Regions from separate parts of the Serratia sp. YWN4 genome, predicted to be linked through region 2. Evidence: predicted binding sites of a transcription regulator. Region 2 holds the regulator's gene; each other region holds the start of a gene.
What was found. The regulator ArgR, encoded in region 2, controls arginine synthesis, uptake and breakdown. The targets are predictions, from matches to a motif close to ANTGAATAAAAATACANT.
Positions count from the first base shown of each region.

Region 1 (9,978 bases), 150 kb from region 2:
TGACGCTTCAAAGAAGCAACTGGCGATCACCTTGTGTTTCAGCAACTCCGGTTGCGGATTGGCTTTCAGGCTGGCGGCGGTGCGCAGCACCAGTTCCAGATCCTCGCGGCTGAGATCGTTAATAGAGATGATGTTTTTGCGATATAGCGGGTTGGCCATGTTCACTCTCCTCGACTCGTGCCCTTGGCGTGGGGCAGTTCTTAAAGCAAAAAAAAGCCCCTCAATGAGGGGCTTGAATAATGGGATCATGCAACAGGAGAAACAACGGCTGCTGGCTGCCGATGGGCAGTCGGTTTTGTCGATGGTCGCGAACAAAACAAGCGGCGTTTTTCATGCTTTCTCCTGGCAAATTGTCGCGCATTATACTCGCGCTTTTCGTCACTGCAAGCGCTAAAACACCACTTTTTGCCATTTCGCAAACGATTGGCTGCTGAGCGTAAACGCGAAGAATAGCTGCGGCAGAATCAGGAAGGGATCCTGCTTTGTAACGAAGTCGCCGAGGAGTGTGGACTTTTTTCGGATGAATATAGCAAAAATACTTGGAGTTGCAGGTAGGCAGGAACCCCAAGTAATAAGGAGATAAGCGTTTAATTCTGCACGCTATGATGCTTGCCCGCCTGCAAATCCCCCCGGTTGAAATGGCGCACAATATGGCCGTTTTCCATCAGCGCGGCGCGTTCAGACATATGGGCGATCACCTCGCCATCGTGGCTGACCAGCAGATAGGTCATGCCATGCTCGTGCTTCAGGTGATTGAGCAGGTTAAGGATCTCCGCCTGCACCGACATATCCAGCGCCGAAGTGGGTTCATCCAGCAGTAACAGCTTGGGCCGCAGCAGCAAGGCGCGGGCGATCGCCACCCGCTGGCGCTGGCCGCCGGAAAGCTGGTGCGGATAGCGTTCGGCCATCGCTGCGTTCAAACCGACCTGCTGTAAGGCCTCATTGATGCGCGCCGGGATGTGTTTCTCACCGTGGATTTTTAGCGGTTCCCCCAGAGTGCGGCCAATCTTGTGTTGTGGATGCAGCGAAGCGTAAGGATCCTGAAACACCATCTGTACCTCGCGGCGCAGCTGGCCGGTAAAGCGCTGCAATGGCTGAATGGCTTGGCCGAGCAGCCGCACTTCGCCACGCCATTCGCGTTGCAGCCCAGCCAGCACGCGCAGCACGGTGGATTTGCCGCAGCCGGAGGCACCAATCAGGCTGAAGGTTTCCCCGGCCTCGACGGCAAAACTCACCGATTCCACAGCGATTTTTTGGCCGTTACCCTGCGGGAAACTGACCTGTAGGTTTTCAATTTCAATCAGCGCCATGTTCGCTCCGGGTAAAATCGATGCGGCGATCCAGCACCGGCAATTCCGTGCCATAGGTGGCGGCGCTCGGGCGGCAGGCCCACAGCGTGCGGGTATAAGGGTGGGTGGCTAACGGCAAGTCGGCGGCGATGCCCTGATCCACCAGTTTGCCCTGATACATCACCAACACCCGATCGCAGCGCGCGGCCACCAGCGGCAGATCGTGGCTGATCAGCAGCAGGCCCATATTGCGCCGCTCGGTTTGCTCGACGATCAGATCGAGGATCTGATTACGCAGCCGGGCATCCAGCGCCGAGGTGGGTTCATCGGCAATCAGCAGTTGCGGATCGTTAACCAACGCAATCGCCAGCATGGCACGCTGGCCCATGCCGCCGGAAAGCTGGCCGGGATAGCTGTGGTAAATGTTCTCCGGCAAACCGACGGCGGCTAGGGAATTCAACACCCGCTCATGGCGATCGGCGCGGGTCAGAGAATGATGCAGCGTCAGGGATTCTTCGATCTGCTTGCCGATGCTGCGTACCGGGTTCAACGCATAGCGCGGATCTTGCAACACCATGGCGATTTTGGCACCGCGTATCTCGTTCCACTGGCGCGGTTTCAGCGTCAGCAGATCGGTTTGGCGATAGCGCAAGGTATCGGCGCTGACGATGCCCGGTTTACGCACCAGCCCCATCAGCGCCCGGGCGGTCATCGATTTGCCGGAGCCGGATTCCCCCACCAATGCCACCTTTTCGCGGCCAATCGTCAGAGAAAGGTTATCCACCACCTTGTGGCCGTTAAAGTTGATGCAGAGATTGCGTGCTACCAAGAGTGGCTCAGTCATGATGCGGGTCCAGTAAGTCGCGCAGGCCATCGCCCAGCAGGTTAAACGCCAGGCTGCTGATCAGGATCGCACAGCCGGGGATCGCGGCGATCCACCATTGATCGAAGATCACCTGCATCCCGTCGGCCACCATCGAGCCCCATTCGGCCATCGGTGGCCGCGCACCCAAACCGAGAAAACCCAGCCCGGCAGCAGCGAGAATAATTCCGGCCAGATCGAGCGCCAGCCGCACCACCGCCGAAGGCAGGCACATTGGCAGAATATGGCCCCACAGCAGGCGTGGCCCCTGAATGCCCATCATTTCGGCGGCGGCCAGATAGTCGCTTTTACGCAGCAACTGGATTTCGGCTCGCGCCTGACGCGCATAGGCTGGCCAGGTGGTGAGCGCCAGCGCCAATGCGCCGTTGACCAACCCTGGCCCGAGCATCGCTACAAAGGCGAAGGCCAGGATCAGCCGTGGCATCGACATCACCACGTCGGTAAAGCGCATCAATATGCGCTCCAGCCAGCCGCCGTAATAGCCGGAAAGCACGCCGATCAGCAGGCCGAGCGGCAGGGTAATCACCGTCACCAGCAGCACTAGCCCGAGCGTGGGCCGGGTGCCGTATATCAGGCGGGAAAGCACATCGCGGCCATAGCCATCGGTGCCGAGCCAGTGATCTGCGCCCGGTGGCAACAGGCGGTTGGCGGCGTTCTGCCAGTTAGGGTCAACCGGGGCCAGCCAAGGGGCGAACAGGGCGATCAGCACCAGCGCTAGCAGGATCAGCGCGCCGCTGGTGGCGGAAGGGGAACGTTTGAGCATGGCGATCGTCATCTTGGCCGCGTCCTTGGGTCGATCGCACGTACCAGCAGATCGGTAAAGGTGTTGATCAGCACAAAGCACAGGCCGATCAGCAGGGTGCCACCCATGATGGCAGTGGTATCACCGGCAAACAGCGCTGTGGTGAGGTAACGGCCGATGCCGGGCCAGGAGAACACCGTTTCGGTCAGCACCGCGCCTTCCAGCATGCTGGTGTAAGACAGAGCGATCACCGTCAGCAGCGTACCGCCGATATTCGGCAGCACGTGGCACAGCATGATGCGCATCTCGCTGGCACCTTTGGCGCGCGCCAGCGTGACGTATTCTTTGTTCAGTTCACTCAGGCAGGCCGAGCGCGTCAGGCGGGTGATGCTGGCCAACGAGTAATAAGCCAGCAGGCAGACCGGCAGCACCAGATGCGCCAGCGCATTGCGCACCGCGCCAACATCGCCAGAAAGCCAGGTGTCGATCAGCGCAAAGCCGGTTTTGCTCTCTACGCTGTATTGGTAGATATCGTCCAGCCGCCCCGGCCCGGCGCTCCACTGCAATTTGGCGTAGAACAGCAGCAACATCAGCAGCCCCAGCCAGAAGATCGGCACCGAGTTGCCGAGCAGGGTGATAAAACGCACGAAGATATCCAGCTTGCTACCGGCAAAACGGGCACAGAGCACGCCGAACAGCACGCCGAGCGTCGCGCCAATCATCAACGACAACGTGGCCAGTTCCAAGGTAGCCGGGAAGGCGTGCAGCAAATCCTGCAACACCGGTTGGCCGGTGGCGCTGGCGGTGCCGAGATCGCCGTGCGCCAGCCGCTCCAGATAGTGCCAGAACTGCACCGGCAGTGAGCGATCCAGCCCGAGCTGATGCTTTACCTGTTCATAAGTGGCGTCGCTGGCGTGATCGCCGACGATCTGCAACACCCGATCCACCGGCGACAGCGCCGAAAGCAGAAAGGTGATCAACAGCAGGCCGAACAGGGTCAGCGCCAGCGTAAGCAGGCTCTGGGCCAACCCCCAAATATGACGCCGGGAAAAGCTCCCCGGCGTGGTTTTTATTGCTACCGACATGACAATCCTGATTATTTGCTGACGCGATCGTAGTAAACCATATCCGCATTCAGGCCCTGTTGATAGCCCTTCACGTTATCGCGCAGCACCACCTGCGTTTTGGCCTGATCGATAAACACATAAGGCGAACTGCGTTGCAGCTCCTGCTGCATGGCGGTATACAGCGCGCTGCGCTTGGCTGGATCGGCTTCTGCCACCGCCGCCAGAGTTTCTTTCGTCAACTGAGGGATTTGCCAGCCATTAAACCAGGCCACCGTGCTGCTTTTACCGTCGTTATAGGCAAAGGCGCTGGCATTGGAGTGCGCATCGAAATAATCCGGGATCCACAGGCGGATCGCCGCCTGATGCTGCTTGGCACGCACGCGGGCATACACCTGGCTGCCCGCCGCGGGCAGCAGATCGAGCTTCACGCCGCCCTGGGCAAAGCTGGCCTGCAACGATTGGGCAATGGTGATAAACGGTGGTTTGTTTTCTACGTCCAGCGTCAGGCTGGCGTTAGCGATCCCGGCTTTTTGCAGGATCGCCTTGGCTTTGGCCGGATCGAAACTGAACGGGTTATCCTCTAGCGCGCCCGGCAAGCCGACCGGCAGGAAGCTTTGGTGCACGAAGTATTGCCCTTTCAGCAGATCTTTAGTGATGCCCTGATAATCCACCAGATAGCGTGCGGCCTCCCAGAACGCCGGGTTATTCAGCAGTGGATTAGCCTGATTACCGGCATTAAACACCAGGTAGTTTTGCTCGGCAGAGGGGATTTCCAGCACTTTTACGCCCTGCTGGTTTTTCAGCGCGGCGGTCTGATCCGGGCCCAACTCACGTGCCACGTCGGCATCGCCTTGCTGGATCAGCAGGCGGCGCGCACTTGGGTCTGGCACGTTTTTGATGATGATATTGCTGAGCAGCGGCTTATCGCCCGGCGAGGTGGGGTTGGCGTCCAGCACGATCGCCTGATGCGGCTGATAAACCCGCATCTTGAACGGGCCGCTACCGGCGGAATGCATTTTCAGCCAGGCATTGCCGAAGTCGTCGCCTTTCACGTTGGATTGCACCGCTTTGCTGTCGACGATCGACGCGATCGGCGTTGAGAGAATATTCAGTGCTACCGCCGGGCTGACGTCTGCCGTCCAGCTCAGTTGCACGGTATGATCGTCGATCTTCTTCAACTGCGTCGCGATATTGTCCGGCTGCCAGCCGAGCACGTTAAGGATAAACGCCGGTGATTTATTCATCTTCACCGCGCGCTGATAGGAGAAAATCACGTCGTCGGCGGTCAGCGGGTTACCAGAGGAGAACACCGCCTGCGGGCGTAGTTTAACCGTCAGGGTTTTGGCGGCGGCGTCATCCTGCCAGCTTTCTGCTAGCACCGGGATCACCTTGGCCGGGTTGTCGCGATCGGCCTGCACCAGCCGTTGATACAGGCTTGGCACGGTCTGGATGCTGGAAAGCTCGTTGGCTTCTGCCGGATCGAGGCTGACGATATCATCCAGCGACTGGACGACCACCAGCGTATTGGGCGGCGTGGCGGCGAATGCGGCTCCGGAAAGTGCGGCGAGAATAAACAACGGTAAGGCTTTGGCTTTCATAGACGTATCCCTTGATTGTACTGGTCAACCAGAACGGAGAAGAGGTTGTTATCGTTGATTTTTTTACGGCATTTCCGCCGCCGAGATGCCACGGTAGAACGTTCGTAAAAAGCAGGCAAAGGCCAATCGGTTATTTGATATGACGAAAAAGACTATATGACGCGTGGGGAGGGTTTACCAGATAAACCCCCTCTATTTGAAGGGGTTTTAGAGCGTGTTGCTCTGGGCTATAGCGCTTTGCTCAGCGTGGCGACCATCACCGCTTTAATGGTGTGCAGGCGGTTTTCTGCCTGATCGAACACCACGCTGTGTGCGGATTCGAATACCTCGTTGGTGACTTCCATACCGCCATGCAGGCCGTACTGCTCTGCCATCTGCTTGCCCAACGTCGTTTGATCGTCGTGGAACGCGGGCAGGCAGTGCAGGAATTTCACCTGCGGGTTGCCGGTCAGCTTGACCATCGCCATGTTCACTTGGTAAGGCTTCAACAGGGCGATACGTTCCTGCCACACCTCTTTCGGCTCGCCCATTGAGACCCAAACGTCGGTATACAAGAAGTCAGCGCCTTTCACTCCTTCGGCGATATCTTCCGTCAACGTGATTTTACCGCCGGTCTGCTGCGCCAGTGCCTGGCATTCTGCTACCAGTTCCGCGTGCGGCCAGCAGGCTTTTGGCGCCACCAGGCGCAGATCCATCCCCACCAACGCGGCAGCTTCCAGCAGGGTATTGCCCATATTGTTATGCGCGTCGCCAATGTAGGCGAACTTCACTTCGCTCAGCGGTTTGCTCGGCAAGTGTTCACGCACGGTGAGCAAGTCTGCCAGCAGTTGGGTGGGGTGGAATTCGTTGGTCAAACCGTTCCACACCGGCACCCCGGCATGGTTTGCCAGCGTTTCCACCAGGTGCTGACCAAAACCGCGATACTGAATACCGTCGTACATGCGGCCCAGCACGCGGGCGGTGTCTTTCATCGATTCTTTATGGCCGATCTGGCTGCCACTGGGGCCAAGATAGGTGACCTGCGCCCCCTGATCGAATGCGGCAACTTCGAAAGAGCATCGGGTACGGGTTGAGTCTTTTTCGAAGATGAGCGCGATGTTTTTGCCTTGCAGGTAGCGGGTTTCCTGGCCTTGCTTTTTGGCCTGTTTTAAATCGGCAGCCAGTTGCAGCAGAGACTGGATCTCGGCAGGGGTAAAATCCATTAACCTCAAAAAGTGACGACTATAAAAGGGGTTCATCTGTCTCATCTCCGTATATCCCTAACGTTTCAATTGAATTAAAATTCACTTTATATGTATGAATATTCAATTTCAACCCCGAGGGAGAAATCTTTCACGTTTATCATGGCAGCTGTGACATTGGTGTGTGAAAATAGAAGTATTGAAAGCCATTTTATTGAGGATAGAGGCATGGCAAACCGCGAATTGCTGGAAGAACAACGTGAAGAAACCCGCCTGATCATCGAAGAACTGCTGGATGACGGCAGCGATCCGGATGCGCTCTACACCATTGAGCACCATTTCTCTGCCGAAAAGTTTGAAGTGCTGGAGAAGGCCGCGGTTGAAGCCTTTAAGCTGGGCTACGAAGTGACCGATGCCGAAGAGCTGGAAGTGGAAGATGGTTCACTGGTGATGTGCTGTGACGTGATCAGCGAAGTGGCGCTGAATGCTGAACTGATCGACAGCCAGGTGGAGCAACTGGTGGCGCTGGCAGAAAAATGCGGCGTTAACTACGACGGTTGGGGCACTTACTATGAAGATCCGAACGGTGAAGACGGTGAGGATGACGACGAAGACGGCGAGTTTATCGATGAAGACGACGACGGTAAGCGCCACTAATTAATCCGAGGGCCGGATCCCCGGCCCTTGTTCTTGTATAAGCTCAAATGACATACCATTCTCTATTAACCCCAATTCTGAACTTCCTGCACTGTGAAACCCCAGATGGCTGGATTGACGCTGCGCGCCGCCCGGAAAACCTGCCGCTGTTGCTGACCGACCATATGGTTTGCGAACTGAAAGCCGCACAAACCGGTATGTGGCTGATCCGCCGCTATGTAGCGGACAAAGAGAGCGGTGATGCGTTACTGGCACTGCTGAAGCCTTACGAAGCCTTTGTGCACGAGGAGCAGGGCGTGCCGGAGGCGTTATTCCGCCAGAGCGCTTTCACCAAGAAGATCCTGCCAAAAAACGGTTCGGCCTACGGGCAGGATCTGGTGGATAAAATGGTGCTGCTGATTAAGGAAGAGCTGCATCACTTCTCGCAGGTGCTGGAGATCATGCAGACGCGGCAGATCCCGTATAAAAAGATCACCGCCAGCCGCTATGCCAAAGGCATGATCCGTGAAGTGCGCACTCACGATCCGGCTACCTTGATCGACAAGCTGATCTGCGGCGCTTATATTGAGGCCCGTTCCTGTGAACGCTTCGCCAAGCTGGCACCATTTCTGGACGATGAACTCAACCGGTTCTACGTTTCATTGCTGCGTTCCGAGGCGCGCCATTATCAGGATTACCTGACGCTGGCGCAGCAGATTGCCGAGGGTGATATCAGCGAGCGCGTGGCGCATTTTGGCCGCATTGAAGCCGAGTTGATCCAGTCGCCTGATAACGAGTTCCGCTTTCATAGCGGTGTGCCGGTGGGGTGATGTTTTCTCCAAATTAACCCTCTCCGGTAGGTAAGGAGAGGGAGCTGTCCATACTACAGATCTACGTTTTTACTCTGCGGTGCCCAAAATCAAATCCACCGCCCTTTCCGCCAGCATAATGGTCGGGGCGTTGGTGTTGCCGCTGGTGACCTGCGGCATCACCGAGCTGTCCACCACCCGCAGGCGTTCAAAGCCATGTACCCGCAGTTGCAGATCGGTCACCGAGTCTGCGCTGTGCTGGCCCATGCGGCAACTGCCTACCGGGTGATAGACCGTCTTGCAGAAGTTACGCACAAATTCTTCCATCTGCGCTTCGTCGTTGGTCCACTGTGGTTGCGGCATCAGCAAATCTTTAATCAGCGGTTTAAGGGCGGCGGTTTCTAAGAAACGCAGGCCAAATTTCACCGCACGTAGGCTGCCAGCCAGATCGTCCGGGTGACCGAGGTAGTTGGCCTGTAGTTTGACCGGGTCGCTTGGGTTGCGGCTGCGCAGTTGCACTTGGCCGCGGGCTTTGGGCTGTAGATAGCCGACTTTCAGCGTCATGCCGTGGATCGCGGGCAGCGGTTCACCGGGTACGTCGTCCCAACTGTCCAGCAGCGGCAGAAAGTGGATCTGCACGTCTGGCCGACCATCGCCGAGGCTGTCGGTGAAGGCGGCACCTTCGAGCACGTTAGAACTCAGCACGCCACTGCGAAACGCCATCCACTCGGCACCGTGGCGCAGTGCCTGCAAACCGCGATCGGCACCGAACAAACTGACAGGCTCGCGCATGCTGACGTTGATCGACATATGCAGATGATCGTGGAAGTTCTTGCCCACCGGCAGATCCGCCAAGGGCGTAATCCCCAACTGTTCCAGATGCGCACGCGGGCCGATGCCGGACAGCATCAGGATCTTCGGTGAGCCGACCGCGCCAGCGCTGAGGATCACTTCTTGACTCGCCCGCGCAGTGATTTCACTGCCGCCGTTCTGGCTGTAAATCACGCCGGTCGCTACGTTGTTTTCGAGAGTGACGCGGTGTACCAGCGCATTGAGCTTCACCACCAGCCGTGAGTTATCACGCACCGCTTTCAGGTAGGTGCGTGCGGTGCTGGCGCGCTCGCCCTTGTGGGTGGTGGTCTGGTAGAAACCGACGCCGTGCTGGCTTTCGCCGTTGAAGTCGTTGCGGTAGGGCAGATTTAGCTCCTGGCCTGCGCGGATAAACGCCATGCTGAGCGGGTGCCGATAGCGGTTTTCGCTGACCTGCAGCAACCCGTCACTGCCGTGATAGCCATCAGATAGGCTTTCGTTGGCCTCGGCACGTTTAAAATAGGGCAACACATCCTGATAACCCCAGCCGGTGCAGCCGAACTTTTTGGCCCAATCGTCGTAATCCTGTTGTTGGCCACGGATGTAGATCATGCCGTTCACCGAGCTGCTGCCACCCAGCACTTTGCCCTGGGCGATCTGCATACGGCGGTTGTTGGCATGGGGTTCTGGCTCGGTTTCATACGGCCAGCTTTTTTTGGCGATGATCTTGGCGACACCGGCGGGCATCTTGATAAACAGATTATTGTCGTCGCCACCGGCTTCCAGCAGCAGAACACGCGCCTGAGTACGGCGAATCAACTGCGCTGCCAGCACGCAGCCCGCTGAGCCTGCGCCGACAATGATGTAATCAAAAGTATTTTCCGACATGACTGCTTCCTGTGCGTGATGGCTGGTTATTGCAGAGTAGCGCAGCAGGAATGGTGGTCAATTTGTGATCGTTAA
Region 1 covers NZ_CM147696.1:4,811,870-4,821,847, reverse strand. Annotated here, with positions in the region: gene pyrB (aspartate carbamoyltransferase) at 1-159, opposite strand, end outside; gene ACX9GT_RS22230 (ABC transporter ATP-binding protein) at 588-1,310, opposite strand; gene ACX9GT_RS22225 (ABC transporter ATP-binding protein) at 1,297-2,133, opposite strand; gene ACX9GT_RS22220 (ABC transporter permease) at 2,126-2,935, opposite strand; gene ACX9GT_RS22215 (ABC transporter permease) at 2,944-3,999, opposite strand; gene ACX9GT_RS22210 (ABC transporter substrate-binding protein) at 4,011-5,579, opposite strand; gene argF (ornithine carbamoyltransferase) at 5,807-6,826, opposite strand; gene rraB (ribonuclease E inhibitor RraB) at 6,989-7,417, shown strand; gene miaE (tRNA isopentenyl-2-thiomethyl-A-37 hydroxylase MiaE) at 7,465-8,226, shown strand; gene ACX9GT_RS22190 (GMC family oxidoreductase) at 8,296-9,903, opposite strand.
Region 1: a site for ArgR is predicted at 6,850-6,867, ahead of argF (ornithine carbamoyltransferase). Genes of this name have one in related genera too.

Region 2 (9,978 bases):
CCCATCTGGCCGTTCAACGCGATTTTTAAGAAATACCTCTTTCCTAATATTCAAATAGGCCTGGATTACAGGCCTATTAATTCTCTGCATTAATGAGTTCCAGTGGAACAAACGATTAATGCCCCTCCGTTAGTCACACCATTCATTATAGAGTTGCCGCGTAAGAAAATTACCCGGCGATAACTCAAGCCAGGCTTATTGACTCATAGAGAAGGTAAAACGAAAGCCGCACTGAACACAGCTTGCAGCAGGGATGAATGTTATATACAGCGCCGTGCGCTACTTGTTCTGCTCGGCGATCCACACCAGCAAACTGCCGACACCTTCGCGCATCAGAAACGCCATCACCTGCGCCCGTTCGCTGTCTGACAGATGGTAATAATATTCAATCCAGACCGCCAAAGGATCCTGCCGCTCCACCTCATAGGCCGCCGGTTCCTCCCGCAGTATCAACAGTTTCCTCACGCCGCTGGGCAAGCTGTCGACATGATATTCCAACGCCTTTCCCTGTACGCCTTTACGACGGCGGCTGACCCAGCCTTCGCGCCGCGCCATCAGATTGATTCCCTGTGTAGAAGAAGGTAATCCTGCGATGCCTGTAAGCTCCTTGGCAGCAAACCACTCGTTTTTCATAGCCATTATCTCTGGACAATAGTGTGGCAAAACAAATTTTTCAGAAACCATAAGATGTTTTTTAGAAACTTAGTGGTATTCTGGTTTCTGAATAAGCGCTTCATGTTGTTCAAACGATTAATTCTGACCTGTTAGTTATACCACTAACAGAACTTTCTCTAATCAAAAAAGGAATGTAAACATGAATTCACGGAACCCAGACTGGCATCCAGCAGACGTAATAGCGGCATTAAAGAAGAGAGGGACGACATTGGCAGCGGTTTCACGCGAGGCAGGGCTAAGCTCATCTACCCTTGCCAATGCGCTGTCACGCCCCTGGCCGAAAGGAGAATGGCTGATTGCCGACGCATTGAATGTTCATCCTGCGGAAATTTGGCCAAGCCGGTATTTTGATCCGCACACACAACGTTTGCTGGATCGAAAAAGCCGTATCAAATCATGAGACAAATAAAAAAAGCCGCCGGACTGTTGTTCCGGCGGCTTTTGTAAAGCTAATCGAACTGGCGCTATCAGTTATTGATAAATTTTTCGCCCAGTTCGATATCTTTGTGCAGCACGTCCAGCATTTCGTTCAGCGCTTGTTGCTCGAACGCGCTCAGAGCGCCGACGTCTTTACGTTCTTCAACACCGTTTTTGCCCAGCAGCAGGGGTTGTGCGAAGAAGCGAGCATATTTGCCGTCACCTTCAACATAGGCACATTCCACCACGCCTTTCTCACCGCTCAGCGCACGCACCAGAGACAGGCCGAAACGTGCCGCCGCCTGGCCCATAGACAGGGTCGCTGAACCGCCACCGGCTTTAGCCTCAACCACTTCGGTACCCGCATTCTGGATACGCTTGGTCAGATCAGCCACTTCCTGCGCGGTAAAGTTCACGCCTGGGATCTGCGACAGCAGTGGCAGAATGGTAACGCCAGAGTGACCACCGATGACCGGCACTTCCAGCTCTTCCGGCTTTTTACCTTTCAGCTCAGCCACAAAGGTGTTGGAGCGGATAATATCCAGCGAGGTAACGCCAAACAGTTTATTTTTGTCGTAAACACCGGCTTTCTTCAGCACTTCTGCGGCAATCGCCACCGTGGTATTCACCGGGTTGGTGATGATACCGATGCAGGCTTTCGGGCAGGTTTTAGCCACTTGCTCGATCAGGTTACGCACGATACCGGCGTTCACATTAAACAAATCTGAACGATCCATACCAGGCTTACGAGCAACACCGGCAGAAATCAGCACCACATCGGCACCGTGCAGCGCAGGAGTCGCATCTTCACCACTGAAGCCTTTGATTTTAACTGCGGTTGGGATGTGGCTTAAGTCAACGGCAACGCCTGGGGTAACAGGGGCAATGTCGTAGAGGGTGAGTTCAGAACCTGAAGGAAGCTGGGTTTTGAGTAGAAGGGCGAGGGCCTGGCCGATACCGCCAGCAGCACCGAGAACTGCAACTTTCATCCTATACTCCTTTATTATCTTAAATATAAAAGCGCCGTGAATTCTTTGGCCTCGGCCCTTAATTTATTACACCTTTAAAAACAACCTATTAACAGTCGGTTTTAGAGCTGGCGCAATAAAATGGCCGATGTCGCGATCATTTTAGATTAAATAGCTTACGCATTAAGGGCATAGCGCACACTAATCGAAAATAGTGCGAGGTTCTTCACGGGCGAGTTAACCGGCCGTTACATTACACCCTTACATAACATCAGAACAACATCATTTTAATAACATTTTCTTTACCGGGGAGCTGACTCGTTTCCCACGCCAAAAGGGCATATTCATGAGATACGGATTTTGTTAAAATCCCGGCCCTTCCTTATTTTCCGCACGTTACTATTTGCTCTTGGCACGCCAAGATTGCATAAAAATTCATTTATATGCATAATAATGGCATCCATTATCAACATTCCACGGTGCAAAATGCGTAATCCCGCAAAGCAGGAAGATCTGATCAAAGCGTTCAAGGCGTTATTGAAAGAAGAAAAATTCAGTTCTCAAGGCGAGATCGTTTTGGCGCTGCAAGAAGAAGGCTTCGAAAACATTAACCAATCCAAAGTGTCTCGCATGCTGACCAAGTTCGGCGCGGTGCGCACACGCAATGCCAAAATGGAGATGGTGTATTGCCTTCCGGCGGAACTCGGTGTACCCACCACCACCAGCCCGCTGAAGAATCTGGTGCTGGATGTCGATCACAATGATGCCATCGTGGTGATCCATACCAGCCCAGGCGCCGCACAGTTAATTGCGCGCTTGCTGGATTCCCTGGGTAAATCCGAAGGGATCCTCGGCACTATCGCCGGTGATGATACGATCTTCGTCACCCCAGCCAGCACATTTACCGCGCGCCAACTGTTTGAAGCCATTCTCACGCTGTTCGAACAGGAACTGTGATGCATTCCGTTAACAAAATAGGGCAATCAGCCCTATTTTGTTAACGCTTTCTTGCCATAGCACTCTCACCCCAACATCCCTCACCAAGTTTAAAGCTGCTTATTTACCGACTTGCAGCACATTTCAATGACATTCCTGTGTGAGCAATCAGTAGTATCTGTGATATTTCGCACTTTTAGTCAAAAGCACTTAGCCTGTTGAAATTACATAAATTTAACATCAACAGCTCATTTAATCATCGCTTTTTATTCCATTAGGTTCTTAAAAAGAATGATGACCGAATAAAGTTTCACTAGAAATTGTTAGCTGACTATTAATTTTTGTAGTTACTAGATGTATACTCATTTTCGTGACGTAAATCACAGTTCATTGGAACTGATAAAAGAACACTAAGAGGATAAATCATGAAAATTAAAACTACCGTTGCAGCAATCAGCCTTCTCTCTATGCTTTCTTTTGGCTCTTTTGCAGCACAATCCATCGATGCATCGCAAGCTGAAAAACTGCAATCCACAGGTACCATCACCGTCAGCGGCGTCGGTGCAGCCCCTTCAGATATCCGTCAGGCACTGTCTGCCAAAGCCGATGCCAAAGGGGCAACAGCGTATCGTGTGATCGAAGCTCGCAACGAAGGCAACTTCCACGCCACTGCTGAAATTTACAAGTAATCACTAAGAGAGCGCATTTGCTGAACACCCCTCGTCACTGCCACTGCCGAGTTCTGAGATAAATGCCCATTTCCTAGAAAACCTCGTCGTCCTATTCGACGAACCCTATTGCCCTCGCTCGCGAGGGCTTTTTTATCTGTGTAAAAAAGGCCGCTTTCGCGGCCATGACTTGATAAATGAGGGGAAAACGCTTCAGTAGGCTTCTTTCGGTTCGGCCTTTGTAGCCAACGCCGCCAGCAGTTTGTCATGAATACCGCCAAATCCGCCGTTGCTCATCACCAGAATATGGTCACCCGGCTGCGCCGTTTTGACGATCATCTCCACTAATGTCTCGAGATCGGCACTCCAATGCGCCGTTTGCACACAGGCGTCAGCCACTTCGGCGACCTGCCAGGGAATGTGATGCGGCTGGAATAGGAACACTTCATCAGCGCGGCCCAGCGAAGGGGCCAGATCGTTTTTGCTGATCCCCATCTTCATGGTGTTGGAACGGGGCTCCAATACCGCCAGAATACGCGCGGTGCCCCCCACTTTGCCACGCAGCGCGGCCAGCGTGGCAAGAATAGCGGTAGGATGATGCGCAAAATCATCATAGACCGTCACGCCGTTGGCTTCGCCACGCAGTTCCAGGCGACGGCGAGCATTGATGAAATCACCCAACGCGCGGCAGGCATCGGCGGGTTGCACGCCAACGTGACGGGTTGCCGCAATCGCCATCAGACCATTGTGCATATTATGTTCACCCACCAGCGCCCAGTTAACCTCGCCAACCTTATCGCCATTGAGGAAAACCTCGTAATGGCTGGCATCCGGGGTCAGCTTGTGCGCACGCCAAGCCCCTTCATCGCCGACCAACTCCTGCTCACTCCAGCATCCCATCGCCATCACCTGTTTCAGATGCGCGTCATTGTCCGGCAAGATGATTTTGCCCTTCCCTGGCACCAGGCGCACCAGATGGTGGAACTGCTTCTGGATCGCTTTCAGATCGTCAAAAATGTCTGCATGATCGAACTCCAGGTTGTTCATGATCAGCGTACGCGGGCTGTAATGCACAAACTTGGAGCGCTTGTCGAAGAAGGCACAATCGTATTCATCAGCTTCGATGACGAAGAACGGGCTGCCGCCGAGACGGGCAGAAACCTCGAAGTTACCCGGCACGCCGCCAATCACAAAACCCGGCTGATAGCCACAGGCCTCCAGGATCCAGGTCGCCATCCCGGCGGTGGTGGTTTTACCGTGCGTACCGGCCACCGCTAACACCCAACGATCGCGCAGCACCTGGTCATGCAGCCACTGCGGGCCAGAAACGTAAGGAATACCGCGTTCCAACACCGTTTCCACACAAGGATTTCCGCGAGTCATCGCATTGCCGATAATTACCAGATCCGGAACGGGATCCAGCTGTGCCGGATCGTAACCCTGGATCAGACCGATCCCCTGATTTTCCAGCAGCGTGCTCATTGGAGGGTAAACGTTGGCATCGGAGCCACTAACCTCATGTCCAAGCGAACGCGCCAGCATTGCCAACCCACCCATAAAGGTGCCGCAGATCCCAAGAATATGTATGCGCATTAGGTTTCTCATTTGAGTGCATCGATTTAGTGCTTATTCTAACGCTCAGAATCGCCTGGAAGAAATGGATTTGCCTATGAATGGCGTAATGCTTTGGGCTACACTGGCTGACGATAAACGTTGGCGGCTTGTTAACAAACCGCTATCCATCCGTAGATTCAGGGATTGTGTCATGAAAACGTTAGGCGAATTTATCGTCGAGAAACAGCACGACTTCTCTCACGCCACCGGCGAGCTGACTGCACTACTTTCTGCAATTAAACTGGGCGCCAAAATCATCCACCGTGATATCAACAAGGCCGGTTTGGTTGATATTCTGGGGACCAGCGGCATTTCCAACGTCCAAGGCGAAGTTCAGATGAAACTGGACCTGTTCGCCAACGAAAAACTGAAAGCAGCACTGAAAGCACGCGGTGAAGTCGCGGGTATCGCTTCTGAAGAAGAAGACGAGATCGTCATATTCGACGGCGAGCGGGCTGAAAATGGCAAGTATGTGGTGCTGATGGATCCGTTGGACGGATCGTCCAACATTGATGTCAACGTCTCAGTCGGGACGATTTTCTCGATCTATCGCCGTATCACCCCGATCGGTACTCCTGTTACCGAAGAAGATTTCCTGCAACCTGGCAACGCTCAGGTTGCTGCCGGTTACGTGGTGTACGGCTCATCCACCATGCTGGTGTACACCACCGGTTATGGCGTGCATGCTTTCACTTACGATCCGTCTCTGGGGGTGTTCTGCCTCTCTCACGAGAAAGTGCGCTACCCGGAAAAAGCCTGCATGTATTCCATCAACGAAGGTAACTACATCAAGTTCCCGCTCGGGGTGAAGAAATACATCAAATACTGCCAAGAGCAGGATGAAGCGACGCAGCGCCCCTACACCTCACGTTATATCGGTTCACTGGTTGCCGACTTCCACCGCAACCTGCTGAAAGGCGGTATCTACATTTATCCAAGCACCGCCAGCCACCCGCAAGGCAAGCTGCGCCTGTTGTATGAATGCAACCCGATGGCGCTCCTGGCCGAACAGGCCGGTGGCAAAGCCAGCGACGGTAAAAGACGCATTCTGGATATCGTGCCAGAAAAGCTGCACCAGCGTGCCCCGTTCTTCGTCGGGACTAAATCGATGGTAGAACAAGCCGAGTGCTTTATCGCCGAGTTCCCAGACGAATAAGCCAGCAACGATATCTACATAACAAAGGGCGCATCCGCGCCCTTTGTCGTTAGCGCTTGAGTACATGATGAAAAGGGCAGGAAATCGTAAAAGAGTCCGCTATAATACTGCCACTCCATTTCTGGTTTGATTAAAGGAAACCGACATGAGCTTGAATCTGGTCCCTGCTGGCAAAGACCTGCCGGAAGACATCTACGTAGTTATCGAAATCCCGGCTAACGCCGATCCAATCAAATATGAAATCGACAAAGAGACCGGCGCGCTGTTCGTTGACCGCTTCATGTCCACTGCGATGTTCTATCCGTGCAACTACGGTTACATCAACCATACCCTGTCCCTGGACGGCGACCCGGTTGACGTGCTGGTGCCAACGCCGTATCCGCTGCAACCTGGCTCAGTGATCCGCTGCCGTCCGGTTGGCGTGCTGAAGATGACTGACGAAGCCGGTGAAGATGCGAAGCTGGTTGCCGTACCGCACAGCAAACTGACCAAAGAATACGATCACGTGAAAGACGTGAACGATCTGCCAGAACTGCTGAAAGCACAGATCACCCACTTCTTTGAGCACTACAAAGATCTGGAAAAAGGCAAATGGGTGAAAGTAGACGGCTGGGCAGATGCTGCCGCCGCTAAAGCTGAAATCGTTGCCTCTTTCGAACGCGCCAAGAAGTAATTCTCGCCCGTTCAGATGAAGAACGCCGCTCATTGAGCGGCGTTTTTTATTGCTTTTTAGTCTAGGCGCTTCAGCCAGTCACCACACTCGATCCGCGGAAAACCCTCTACGCTGTGCTTATACAGGTAGATCCACGCACTTCCATAAGGTGTCTGAATCAGTTCGCGCTTATAGTCCCTGGTATTACTTTTCAATTCGTCCAGCTCTGCCAGAATCGATGAGTTAATACGATACACTTCGCAATGTACCGTGCCCTCTCCAGGGATTGCAGCCGGGTAATGGCCCAGATTATAAATCTGATAACCATCAAGCTCATGATCGCCCAACCATTGGGCGTTAGTCATCCAATGGCTGTTCCCCTGCTTGCGTCGTAAACTGCCGTAAACAATGATTCGCATAGCTTAAAACTCAAACTGATAGAGCACATCCAGTGCTTGGTCAATGCCAGACACCGCTTCCAGATACAGCCTAGGCATCAGGCGGTATCGCAACGTCAGCGTGGCCAGCGAGTCGAATATTCCCACCCCATATTTTACTTGTAAGCCAGGGAGGACATAGCCGCTCACCACTACCTGAGAGCTGTCGCCAACTCCCTCAGTATCAAGGGCCAGATTACTTACGCCAAACGCCTCGCCGATTTTACCCACAAGTTGACCACTTTGTGCAACCCCCATGCCAATTAACATTGAGGTCATGGCATTGCCATCAGCACCGGTCGCCCCCAAACCCTGGCCGCGCAACAGGTAAGACAGCGCTTCTTGCTGCGATAACGTCGGATCCGAGAACACCTCAAGTCTTGGCGCATCCGCCATCCCGGTCACTCGCACCCCGGCGGTGACGCCATCTTGGGTAGCATCTGGGTTACGCACCGCTTCGATATTCAACAACGGCTGATCGGGTGGGCCAGAGAACAGCAACTGGCCTTTACGCACGATCAGATCCTGCCCGTAAGCGTGGAAGCGCCCCGATGGGATATCAATATGCCCATTCAGCCCCAGGCCATTCTGATCCTGCACCACCCGCAGGTTGCCACGCAGCACGGCCTTCAGGCCGAACGCATCCAACCGCACGTCGTTACCGATACGCACCATCAAATTACTGTTGATCGGGATCCCCGCCGTAGCCGGTTTAATCGGTTCCAACTGGTTATTGAGCATCACTTCATCACGGGAGACACCTACCGCACTTTCCGGCAGTTCCTGCACCGTAATGCGCGCCCAGGGAATATCAACCGAACCGTTAAGTGCGAACAGCTGCGGCGTGGCTTCAAACACCAGATCCGGTGAAACGTCAATACGCACCATTGGCGGTATTGTGACCCGTAGCTGATTGCCTTTAGCCGCGATGCGCGCACGCCAGGCATTGATATCATGCCAGTCAGCATCACCCGCCAGATTCAGTTGCCCATGGGTGGTGCTGAGCAGCCCTTCCAGCGTTGAGGTCATCCCGTTGAAATTCACCGCCAGGCGGCCTTCGGTCATATCAAACGGCATCCAGTGGCCGGTGATCATCGCCTTATCCAGTGCCAGACGGCCAAATACCAACGGTCTCTGCGCGCTGCCGCCCAACTGCAAATTGGCATTCAGCATCCCCGAGGCTTTTTCGCCCTGCGTCAACATCGGCTTAAGCAAATCCATCGAGATATTGGTGATATTCACATTACCGCTGATATTACGGCGCACCTGCGGATCGGCGATCTGAATGTTGCCGTTGAACTGCCCATTGTTGACCAGCTTGATCAGCCAGTCAGCCTGCATGCGGCCATTGTTCATCCCCGCGTTGAGATTGAGCGTTTCAAACGCAATCGGCAGCGCGCTACCCTGCATCTGCTGCACCACTTTCACGCTGTTGCCCACCAGCGAGACTCGCGCCTGTGGTAACACACCGCCCGGTTGCCAACTGACATCCGCCCGGCCGCTGAATACGCCGCTCATCGCGGTGTCCGGCCCCAGGAATGGTTTAATCATCGCCAGATCAAAACGGTTGAGCACCACGCTGGCCTGGCCGCTGGCTCCGGCTTCGATGGTTCTCGGCACGCACAGTTCGGCATTGGGGTTCTGCCAGCAGTGCGGCCCAACGCTGATTCTCTGCTGCGTATTCAGGTAATCCAGCGCGATGGAGCGGGTCAAACGCCATTCACCTACCGGCGTATCGAAGCGGGTATTGTTGAGATCGCCGCGCCAGCGCTGCTGTTGGCGATCAAAACTACCGGTAAGCTGAAGTTGCCCGGAAACCGGCTTACCCTCAACATTCAGTTGCAGCCGGTGTTGGCGCTCGCTGCCGCGCGCATCCAGCGTCAGCAGATTAACCTGTAATGCATCCTGCTTAAGCTGTTCCACCCGCACGGTCAACTGCCCCTGGATCTGCTCAGCAGAACGCACATCGCCATCCACTTTCACCCGGTTGATGTGCAACGCCTGCCATTGCAGGCCAAGCGCCGTCAGATCCGCCAGCAACTGCGGTGCCTGTAGGTTGCCACGTAGCCTGATCTGGCCTCTTACGGTTCCCCCCAGCCCTGGCAGGGCCCCATCCAGACGCGGTGCATCAATATTGGCATCCAGATTCCAGTTTTTCTCATCGAGTTGGCCTTTGGCGCTGAGTGTATTGCGCCCCAGCGCCAGTTCGATACCAGGGATGCGCCACTGCCCGGCCGCATTACCGCTGAGCGTGCCACGAGCCGAGACTTTGTTTTGCTTCACATTGCCATCAAGCTGCAATACCGGCACCTGAAGTTGCCAACTGCCGCCGTGCAGGCTGCCACGGGTGGTGATTTTGCCGTCCAGCCGTGCTGGCCACTCCGGCCATTGTTTGGCGGTGTTGATACCGCTGAGCGTCAGTTGAGAGGTCCAGCTTATTGCCTTGCTCCAGTCC
Region 2 covers NZ_CM147696.1:4,964,422-4,974,399, forward strand. Annotated here, with positions in the region: gene ispB (octaprenyl diphosphate synthase) at 1-29, shown strand, start outside; gene ACX9GT_RS22850 (DNA-binding protein) at 280-633, opposite strand; gene ACX9GT_RS22855 (helix-turn-helix domain-containing protein) at 815-1,075, shown strand; gene mdh (malate dehydrogenase) at 1,143-2,081, opposite strand; gene argR (transcriptional regulator ArgR) at 2,547-3,017, shown strand; gene yhcN (peroxide/acid stress response protein YhcN) at 3,422-3,685, shown strand; gene mpl (UDP-N-acetylmuramate:L-alanyl-gamma-D-glutamyl-meso-diaminopimelate ligase) at 3,878-5,257, opposite strand; gene fbp (class 1 fructose-bisphosphatase) at 5,430-6,434, shown strand; gene ppa (inorganic diphosphatase) at 6,580-7,107, shown strand; gene ACX9GT_RS22890 (gamma-glutamylcyclotransferase family protein) at 7,164-7,505, opposite strand; gene tamB (autotransporter assembly complex protein TamB) at 7,509-9,978, opposite strand, start outside.

Region 3 (9,978 bases), 710 kb from region 2:
TGTTCCTGTGGATGCGTGCTCATCCGTTCGACGATCTGGTGGTACTTGATGTCACCGCCAGCGAAAACCTGGCAGAACAGTATCTGGATTTTGCCAGCTACGGTTTCCACGTCATCAGCGCCAACAAACTGGCGGGAGCCTCGTGCAGCGCTAACTACCGGCAGATTCGTGATGCGTTCGCTAAAACCGGCGGCCACTGGCTGTATAACGCCACCGTGGGTGCCGGTTTGCCAGTGAACCATACCGTGCGCGATTTGCGTGACAGCGGCGACAGTATCTTGGCGCTCAGCGGTATTTTCTCCGGCACGCTCTCCTGGCTGTTTTTGCAGTTTGACGGCACGGTGCCGTTCACCGAACTGGTGGACCAGGCTTGGCAACAGGGCCTGACGGAGCCGGATCCGCGTGTCGATCTCTCTGGGCAGGACGTAATGCGCAAACTGGTGATCCTGGCGCGTGAGGCGGGTTACGACATTGAACCGAATCAGGTGCGCGTGGAATCGCTGGTGCCTGCTGGTGCGGATCAAGGCTCCATCGATCAGTTCTTCGAAAACGGCGATGCGCTGAACCAGCAAATGCTGCAACGCTTCGAAGCCGCCAGCGAAATGGGATTGGTTCTGCGCCACGTGGCGCGTTTTGATGCCAATGGCAAGGCGCGCGTTGGTGTAGAAGCTGTACGCCCAGAACATCCGCTGGCCTCACTGCTGCCGTGCGACAACGTGTTTGCCATCGAAAGCCGCTGGTATCGTGATAACCCGCTGGTGATCCGTGGGCCAGGGGCGGGGCGCGATGTGACCGCCGGTGCGATCCAGTCGGATCTTAACCGCTTGGCACAACTGCTTTAATCCTCAACGGGCGCAACGGATGGCGCCCGGTTTCTCTCTCCTTGAGTACTATCATGAAATTCTCTCATGTTGTGTGAGGATTACTCATCGTATTACCCTCACTTTCCTGTTGACTCTTTAGGTCACATACGGCATTTTCTATCTAGACGTCTAAACGTATAGACGCTTACTAAAATAAAGCAAAACAGTGATCGATAAAAGGCGGACAGGGTATGAGTTTTTTTCACGCAAACCAGCGGGAAGCGCTGAATCAGAATCTGGCGGAGTTAAGCGGCCAGATTAATGTGTCGTTCGAGTTTTTCCCGCCGCGTACCAGCGAGATGGAAGACACCTTGTGGCAGTCGATCGATCGTCTGAGCAGCCTCAAACCCAAATTTGTCTCCGTGACCTACGGTGCCAACTCTGGCGAGCGCGATCGCACCCACAGCATCATCAAAGGCATCAAAGAGCGTACCGGCCTGGATGCCGCACCGCATCTGACCTGTATCGACGCCAGCCCGGCGCAGTTGCGGGATATTGCTGCCGATTACTGGAACAGCGGTATTCGCCATATCGTTGCCCTGCGCGGTGATTTGCCACCGGATAGCGGCAAGCCGGAAATGTATGCTGCCGATCTGGTCACGTTGCTGAAAGACGTCGGCGATTTCGATATCTCTGTGGCGGCCTATCCGGAAGTGCATCCGGAAGCGAAAAGCGCCCAGGCAGACTTGATCAACCTGAAGCGCAAAATTGATGCCGGTGCCAACCGGGCGATTACCCAGTTCTTCTTCGACGTGGAAAGTTACCTGCGTTTCCGCGATCGCTGTGTGGCGACCGGGATTGACGTGGAGATCGTGCCGGGAATTCTGCCGGTTTCCAACTTCAAGCAACTACAACGCTTTGCCACCATGACCAATGTGCGAGTACCAAGCTGGATGACCAGCATGTTTGCCGGGCTGGACGACGATGCGGAAACCCGCAAAATGGTCGGTGCCAATATCGCGATGGATATGGTGAAGATCCTCAGCCGCGAAGGGGTGAAGGATTTCCATTTCTATACGCTGAATCGTGCGGAAATGAGCTATGCCATTTGCCACACGTTAGGGGTTCGTCCGGCAATCGCCTGATTTATAGATTGTTATTGAAAGAAGCGCAGTGCGATCACTGCGCCAGATTGATGACAAAGTCCTGGCCGTGAGGCCAGGACTTTGATCTAATAAGGTCAGTGCAAAAAATGGACTGACTGCCATGCTCAAAACACCCTCTCCCCAGCAATATCAGTTTGAAACCATCACCCTGGATGAGTTGGTCCCCGAAGACCATCTGGTTCGCCAAATCGATGCCGCCATCGATTTTGAATTTATCCGCGACGCCGTTGCTCATCTCTATTGTCCTGATAACGGCAGACCCGCTATTGACCCCGTTCGCCTGATTAAAATGATGCTGCTGGGTTATCTCTTCGGTATCCCCAGTGAGCGCCGTCTGGTCAAGGAAATACAGGTCAATGTCGCTTATCGCTGGTTCCTGCGTATGGCCCTCACCGAAAAAGTCCCTGACGCCTCGACCCTGAGCCAGAACCGCCTCCGCCGCTTCAACCACAGCGACGTCTTCCAGCAGATTTTTGACCACATCGTGGAACAGGCTCTCAGCCGCGGCATGGCCAACGGGCGTGTTCTTTACACCGACAGTACCCACCTGAAAGCTGACGCCAACCCTCGCAAGGCAGTGAATGAAGAACGTCCGGTGGGCGTCAGTGAATATCTGGAGCAGCTTGATGCTGCCGTGGAGGCCGACAGGAGGAAGCACGAAAAAAAGCCGCTGCCCGCCGTAAAAAAGACGCCAGAAAGCGTCGCCGTTAAGAACACCAAAGTCAGCACCACCGACCCGGAAAGCGGCTTTATGCACCGGGATAACAAACCGAAGGGCTTCTTCTATCTGGACCACCGCACGGTGGACGGGAAGCACGGCATCATCCTGGATACGCATGTGACACCGGGCAATGTCCATGATAGCCAGCCCTTTATCGGGCGACTTGAGCGGCAGGTAGAGCGCTTCGGTCTGGAGCCAGTGGCGGTGGGTGTGGACGCGGGTTACTTCACCGCCGCGGTGTGCCATCTGACACAGGAAATGGGTATCGCGCTGGTTCCCGGCTATCGGCGGCCGCACAAAGGTCAGAATGAGTTCCAGAAAAAGCACTTCAGGTATGATGAGGCACGGGAAGTGTATGTGTGCCCGGCAGGCGAATTGCTGATATATAGCACGACAGACCGTAACGGTTATCAGCATTACCGTTCAGACCCGGCAGTGTGCCAGTGCTGTGAGCAGAGGCAGCAATGTACGCAGAACAGCAAGGCACAGAAAACGATAACGCGGCATGTGTGGGAAGAGGCGAAAGAGGAAGCCAACAGGTTACGGCTGACGAAATGGGGCAAGAAAATCTACGCGCGGCGCAAAGAGACAGTGGAGAGAAGCTTCGCGGATGCGAAACAGCACCATGGCCATCGGTATGCGCGGTTCCGTGGACTGTCAAAAGTGCAGATGCAGTGCCTGCTGGCGGCCACAGCGCAGAATATGAAAAAGATGGCGCTGCTGGCGCTTCTTTATTGTCTTTACCGGTGGTGGAAAGCGTCTTGGGAAGGCCAGAAAGGTGCCTTGGGCGAACAGAAGTCGCCAATGACGGGGTTATGGAAAAATATCGCGATCGCGACCTGCGGTCGCTAAAAAAGAAGAACCCCACCTGAAGAAGTGGGGTTAGTCAGCAGTCTGAGCGCAGTGCGATCACTGCGCTTTTTTTATGTGAGTTTTACCAATAAAAAAAGCACCGCAAATTGCAGTGCTTCTTATTTACCGGTGGAATAACTAGCCGGTATTACGCATCCCGGCGGCGACACCGGCAATGGTTACCATCAGCGCCTGTTCAACCCGCGCATCCGGCTGCTCCTGCTGGCGTGAACGGTGCAGCAATTCGGCCTGCAGAACGTTGAGCGGATCGGTATAAACGTTACGCAACGCGATGGATTCGGCGATCCACGGCAGATCTGCCATCAGGTTATCGTCGTTGGCGATGGTTAATACCACTTTGATATCGCTTTCCAACTGATCGCGCAGCTGCTTGCCCAACGGCCACAGCGATTTATCTACCAAGCGCTGATCGTAGTATTCCGCCAGCCACAGATCGGTTTTGGAAAACACCATTTCCAACATGGCGATACGGGTCGAGAAGAACGGCCAGTTGCGGCACATGGCTTCCAACTGATCTTGCTTACCCGCCTTCACCGCTTCCTGCAAACCTGCCCCCGCACCCAGCCAGGCCGGTAGCATCAAACGATTCTGCGTCCAGGCGAAGATCCACGGAATGGCACGCAGGCTCTCAACGCCACCGTTCGGGCGACGCTTGGCCGGGCGCGAACCCAGCGGCAGCTTGCCCAGTTCCTGCTCCGGCGTTGCAGCGCGGAAATAGGGCACGAAGTCTGGGTTTTCACGCACGTAACCGCGATACATTTTGCATGAGGTTTCGGACAGTTCATCCATCAGCGAGCGCCACTCTTTTTTCGGCTCTGGCGGTGGCAACAGGTTGGCTTCCAGCACCGCGCCGGTATACAGCGCCAGGCTGCTGATGGCGACTTCCGGCAGACCAAACTTGAAGCGGATCATCTCGCCCTGTTCGGTAACGCGCAGGCCGCCTTTCAGGCTGCCCGGCGGTTGTGACAGCAGAGCGGCATGGGCCGGTGCACCACCACGGCCGATCGAACCGCCACGACCATGAAACAGCGTCAGTGCCACACCGGCTTTTTCACAGGTTTTGATCAACGCATCTTGCGCACGGTACTGCGCCCAGGAGGCCGCCATCACGCCAGCGTCTTTCGCCGAGTCGGAATAGCCAATCATCACCATCTGTTTGCCTTGGATAAAGCCGCGATACCAGTCGATATTCAGCAACTGGGTCATCACGTCATCGGCATTGTTCAGGTCGTCGAGGGTTTCAAACAGCGGTGCTACCGGCAGTGGGAATGGGCAACCGGCTTCTTTCAGTAGCAAATGCACTGCCAGTACGTCAGACGGCGTGCGCGCCATGGAGATCACATAGGCGGCGATCGAACCCTGTGGTGCTTCCGCGACGACGCGGCAGGTTTCCAGCACTTCCTGCGTATCGGCGCTCGGATCCCACTTCAGTGGCACCAGCGGGCGCTTGGAGTTCAGTTCGCGGATCAGGAAGGCCTGTTTATCGGCCTCAGACCAGCTTTCGTAATCACCCAGCCCCAGATAGCGGGTCAGTTCGGCGATGGCTTCGGTATGGCGGGTGCTTTCCTGGCGCACGTCGATGCGCACTAGCGGCACGCCGAAACAGCGCACGCGGCGCAGAGTATCCAGCAGTTGGCCGTTGGCAATAATCCCCATGCCACAGGCCACCAGCGATTGATAACAGGCGTACAGCGGTTCCCACAGCTGCTCGTTGTTTACCAGCAGATCGTGCGGACGCAGCACGCGCTCACCTTTCAGCCGCCCTTCCAGATACGCCTGGGAGCTCATCAGTTGGCTGCGCAGGCGCTTCATCAACTCACGGTAGGGTTCCTGTACGTCGTCACCACCGGCCAGTTCACGCAGCTCTGGGGTACATTCGGTCATCGACAGCTCGGAGACCAGCACCTGAATATCGCGAGTGAACAGGTCACAGGCTTTCCAGCGGCTTAATAACAGCACGTGACGGGTGATTTCTGCCGTCACGTTCGGGTTGCCGTCGCGGTCGCCGCCCATCCAGGAGGTGAAGCGAATTGGCACGGCCTCTACCGGCAGGCGGTAATCGATTGAGTTTTCCAACTGCTCGTTAAATTCGCGCAGAAACGCTGGCACACCTTCCCACAGGCTGTTTTCTACTACCGCAAAGCCCCATTTGGCTTCGTCGACCGGCGATGGGCGGTTTTTGCGCATCTCGTCGGTATGCCAGGATTGCGCCACCAACTGGCGCAAACGGCGCATGATTTTATTGCGCTCGTAGTCGGCCAGATCGTTATGGTCGAGTTGGCTGAGGCAGGTATTTACCTCAACCAGTTTGTGGATCAGGGTACGGCGGGTGATTTCCGTCGGATGTGCGGTCAACACCAGCTCGATAGAGATTTCGTCTACCGCATTTTGCAGCTCTTTAGTGCTGAGCTGTTTGTCTTTCAGCCGGGTAAACAGCTGAGCCAAGGCTTCTGGATTGCTCGCCGCCTCGCCGTGTGGCGAGATGCTGTGATACTGCTCGGCCACGTTGGTCAGATTAAGGAACTGGCTGAACGCGCGCGCGACTGGCAGCAATTCGTCGTTGGACAGGTTTTGCAGCGTCGACAGCAGTTCCTTGCGGTGTGCTTCATTGCCAGCACGTGAAGATTTGGAAAGCTTACGGATAGTTTCAACGCGATCGAGAATATGCTCGCCCAGCGCGTCTTTGATGGTATCGCCGAGCAATTTGCCGAGCATACTGACATTACTTCGCATTGCCGAATATTGTTCGTTCATATAACCCCTGGCTCAATTCTCTGTATACCTCCATCACTCAAGTTGCCGTGTTGTTAACCACAACTTGAAATCTGTGGGTACCTGATTTTCATCTTGTAAGTAAATTTCACGTGTTAGGTAAAGACTGCCGGTTTTATCTCACCACGCTCCTGCCCAATCGTTAATTGACACTATTTTTAGCAAAAAAACATCAAAATCGGCGCATTTTGTGAAATTTAATTACGGGCCACTGGTTATCAGTCTGGCTTATCGGCTTAATTTTCTGCGCCTAACGGGTAGGGCGATGATCGTTCATCGCCCTGTTTTCTATTGCTGGCAGAAATGATCGACTAACTGCCCCAGCAACTGGCGGGTGGGTTCGATAAACGCCGTGTCGAGGTACTCATCCGGCTGATGCGCCTGATTGATCGAGCCTGGCCCCAGCACCAGCGTCGGGCACACTTCCTGCACGAACGGCGCTTCGGTGCAGTAGTTGACCACTTCAGTACGCGAACCGAGCAGTTTCTCAATCACCGCCACCATATGATGATCGGTTGGGCACTCGTAGCCAGGGATCGGCGCATGCAACTCATCAATCGACAAACGCCCAGGCCAGCGTTGGCTGACCGGGGCCAGCGCGTCGTGCAGCAGTTCGTTGATGTTATCCAGCGTCATGCCCGGCAGCGGACGGATATCCATATGCAGTTCACAACAGGCACAGATACGGTTGGCTGCATCTCCGCCGCTGATATGGCCGAAGTTCATGGTGGGATAAGGCACCGCAAACGCCGGGTTGTTGTAGCGTTCTTGCAACGTTTTGCGCAATTCCATCAAATGCCCGATGGATTCATGCATCAGATCGATAGCGTTGACGCCGCGTGCCGGATCGCTGGAATGGCCCGATTGGCCAACGATGCGGATGGCATTGGAGATATGGCCTTTGTGGGCGCGCACCGGTTGCAGCGACGTTGGTTCACCGATAATGGCAAAGTCCGGGCGGATTTTGGTGGAGGCGGCGAAATAGCGCGCTCCGGCCATGGTCGTTTCTTCGTCTGCGGTGGCCAGAATGTACAGCGGCTTGGTCAGCTTGGCGGCATCAATATCCCGTACCGCGTCCAGAATAAAGGCGAAGAAGCCTTTCATGTCGGCGGTGCCCAGCCCGTACAGTTTGTTGTCGTGCTCGGTCAGGGTGAACGGATCGCGCGTCCAGCGGCCTTCATCGTAAGGCACGGTGTCGGTATGGCCCGCCAGCAGCAGGCCGCCGCTGCCTGTGCCAATGCTGGCCAGCAGATTAAATTTGTTGCGCGTATCCGGTACGGGCTGCACGTCAACGCGGAAGCCTAAATCAGCGAACCAACCGGCCAGCATGTTGATTAATGTTTCATTACTCTGATCGAGGGCACCATCGGTGGCGCTGATCGACTTCGTTCTGATCAACGCCCGGTACAGCTCAATAAATGGGGGTAATTTCATCTTCACTGTTGACAGCCTTTGGTTAGGATAGTATCAATATTCATGCATTTATTCTGAATAAAAATACATTAAGCTGGAGCGTAAGGGAATACGAACCCTGGATGTTGATAAAAACATCAACGCTCGACCACGTGGGTGAACGGCGCAACAACGCGACCAAGCCCTGCTGACGGGGCGCAAGTGCCTCTACTTTAAGCCAAAAAGGTGAAAGGCCACATGTTGAATACGCTGATTGTTGGAGCCAGCGGTTACGCCGGAGCGGAGCTCACGGCTTATCTGAATCGCCACCCACACATGAACATAACCGCTTTAGCGGTTTCAGCGCAAAGTGCAGATGCAGGAAAATTACTTTCTGAGCTGCATCCGCAGTTAAAAGGCATCGTTGATCTGCCGTTGCAGCCGCTGGTGAACGTGGCGGAAGCGGCAAAAGGGATCGACGTGGTGTTCTTGGCAACGGCACACGAAGTCAGCCACGATATTGCCCCAGAGTTTTTAGCGGCAGGCTGCGTGGTGTTCGATCTCTCTGGTGCGTTCCGCGTGCAGGACACCGATTTTTATCGCCAATATTATGGCTTTGAACATCAGCATGCCGACTGGCTGGCCAAGGCGGTATACGGCCTGGCCGAATGGCAGAGCGAAAAAATCAAAGAAGCACAGCTGATCGCCGTACCGGGTTGCTACCCAACCGCGGCTCAGTTAACGCTGAAACCGCTGATCGACAAACAACTGCTGAATCTGGACCAATGGCCAGTAATCAACGCCGTCAGCGGTGTCAGCGGTGCCGGGCGTAAAGCCAGCGTCACCACCAGCTTCTGCGAAGTCAGCCTGCAACCCTACGGCTTGTTCAACCATCGTCACCATCCAGAAATCACCGCGCATTTGGGCATCCCGGTGATCTTTACGCCGCATCTGGGTAGCTTCCCGCGGGGTATTCTGGAAACCATCACCTGCCGCCTGAAAGCGGGCGTCACCGCGCAGGATGTGGCAGCGGCCTATCACGCGGCTTACGACGATAAACCGCTGGTGCGGTTGTACGACAAGGGTGTGCCAGCGCTGAAGTCGGTGGTGGGCCTGCCGTTCTGCGATATCGGTTTTGCCGTGCAGGGCGAGCATCTGATCGCCGTAGCGGCGGAAGATAACCTGTTGAAAGGCGCAGCCGCTCAGGCGGTGCAGTGCCTGAATATCCGTTTCGGGTTCCCGGAAACCCAATCATTAATTTAAATCAGCCTTGAGTAAACAGCGATGAACCCATTAATTATTAAACTCGGTGGCGTGTTACTGGACAGTGAAGAAGCGCTGGAGCGTTTGTTTACCGCGCTGGATATCTATCGCCAGGAACATCAGCGCCCGCTGGTGATCGTCCACGGTGGCGGTTGCGTAGTGGATGAACTGATGAAGCAGCTTTCTCTGCCAGTGGTGAAGAAGAACGGCCTGCGCGTAACGCCTGCCGATCAGATCGACATCATTACCGGCGCACTGGCCGGTACTGCCAACAAAACTCTGTTGGCGTGGGCGGTTAAACACAAGATCAGTGCGGTTGGGCTGAGCCTGGCCGACGGCGGCAGCGTTGCGGTAACGCAGCTCGATCCGGCGTTGGGCCACGTTGGCAATGCACAGCCGGGTTCGCCTGCGCTGCTCAATACGCTGCTGGCGGCTGGCTATCTGCCGGTGATCAGTTCCATCGGTATTACCGCCGAAGGCCAACTGATGAATGTGAATGCCGATCAGGCTGCTACGGCGCTGGCCGCAACCTTAGGTGCGGATTTGATCCTACTGTCGGATGTCAGTGGCATTCTCGACGGTAAAGGGCAGCGCATCGCGGAAATGACGGCGCAAAAAGCAGAACAACTGATTGCTCAGGGCATCATTACTGATGGTATGGTAGTGAAGGTGAATGCGGCACTGGATGCAGCGCGTACCCTTGGCCGCCCGGTGGATATCGCCAGCTGGCGCAATGCCGAAAAGCTTCCTGCTCTGTTTAATGGTGTGTCGATTGGCACCCGGATCCTCGCTTAAATTTAGAATTAAAAAGGAATAACACAATGCAAAACAAAGGCATCAAGAAAATCGTTCTGGCGTACTCTGGCGGCTTGGATACTTCGGCCATCATTCCATGGCTGAAAGAAAACTACGGCGGCTGCGAAGTGGTAGCTTTCGTGGCAGATATCGGCCAGGAGCGCAGCGATCTGGAAGGCGTTGAGCAAAAAGC
Region 3 covers NZ_CM147696.1:140,105-150,082, forward strand. Annotated here, with positions in the region: gene ACX9GT_RS00660 (bifunctional aspartate kinase/homoserine dehydrogenase II) at 1-842, shown strand, start outside; gene metF (methylenetetrahydrofolate reductase) at 1,055-1,948, shown strand; gene ACX9GT_RS00670 (IS1182 family transposase) at 2,070-3,542, shown strand; gene ppc (phosphoenolpyruvate carboxylase) at 3,681-6,317, opposite strand; gene argE (acetylornithine deacetylase) at 6,624-7,769, opposite strand; gene argC (N-acetyl-gamma-glutamyl-phosphate reductase) at 7,986-8,990, shown strand; gene argB (acetylglutamate kinase) at 9,012-9,785, shown strand; gene ACX9GT_RS00695 (argininosuccinate synthase) at 9,812-9,978, shown strand, end outside.
Region 3: a site for ArgR is predicted at 7,822-7,839, ahead of argC (N-acetyl-gamma-glutamyl-phosphate reductase). Genes of this name have one in related genera too.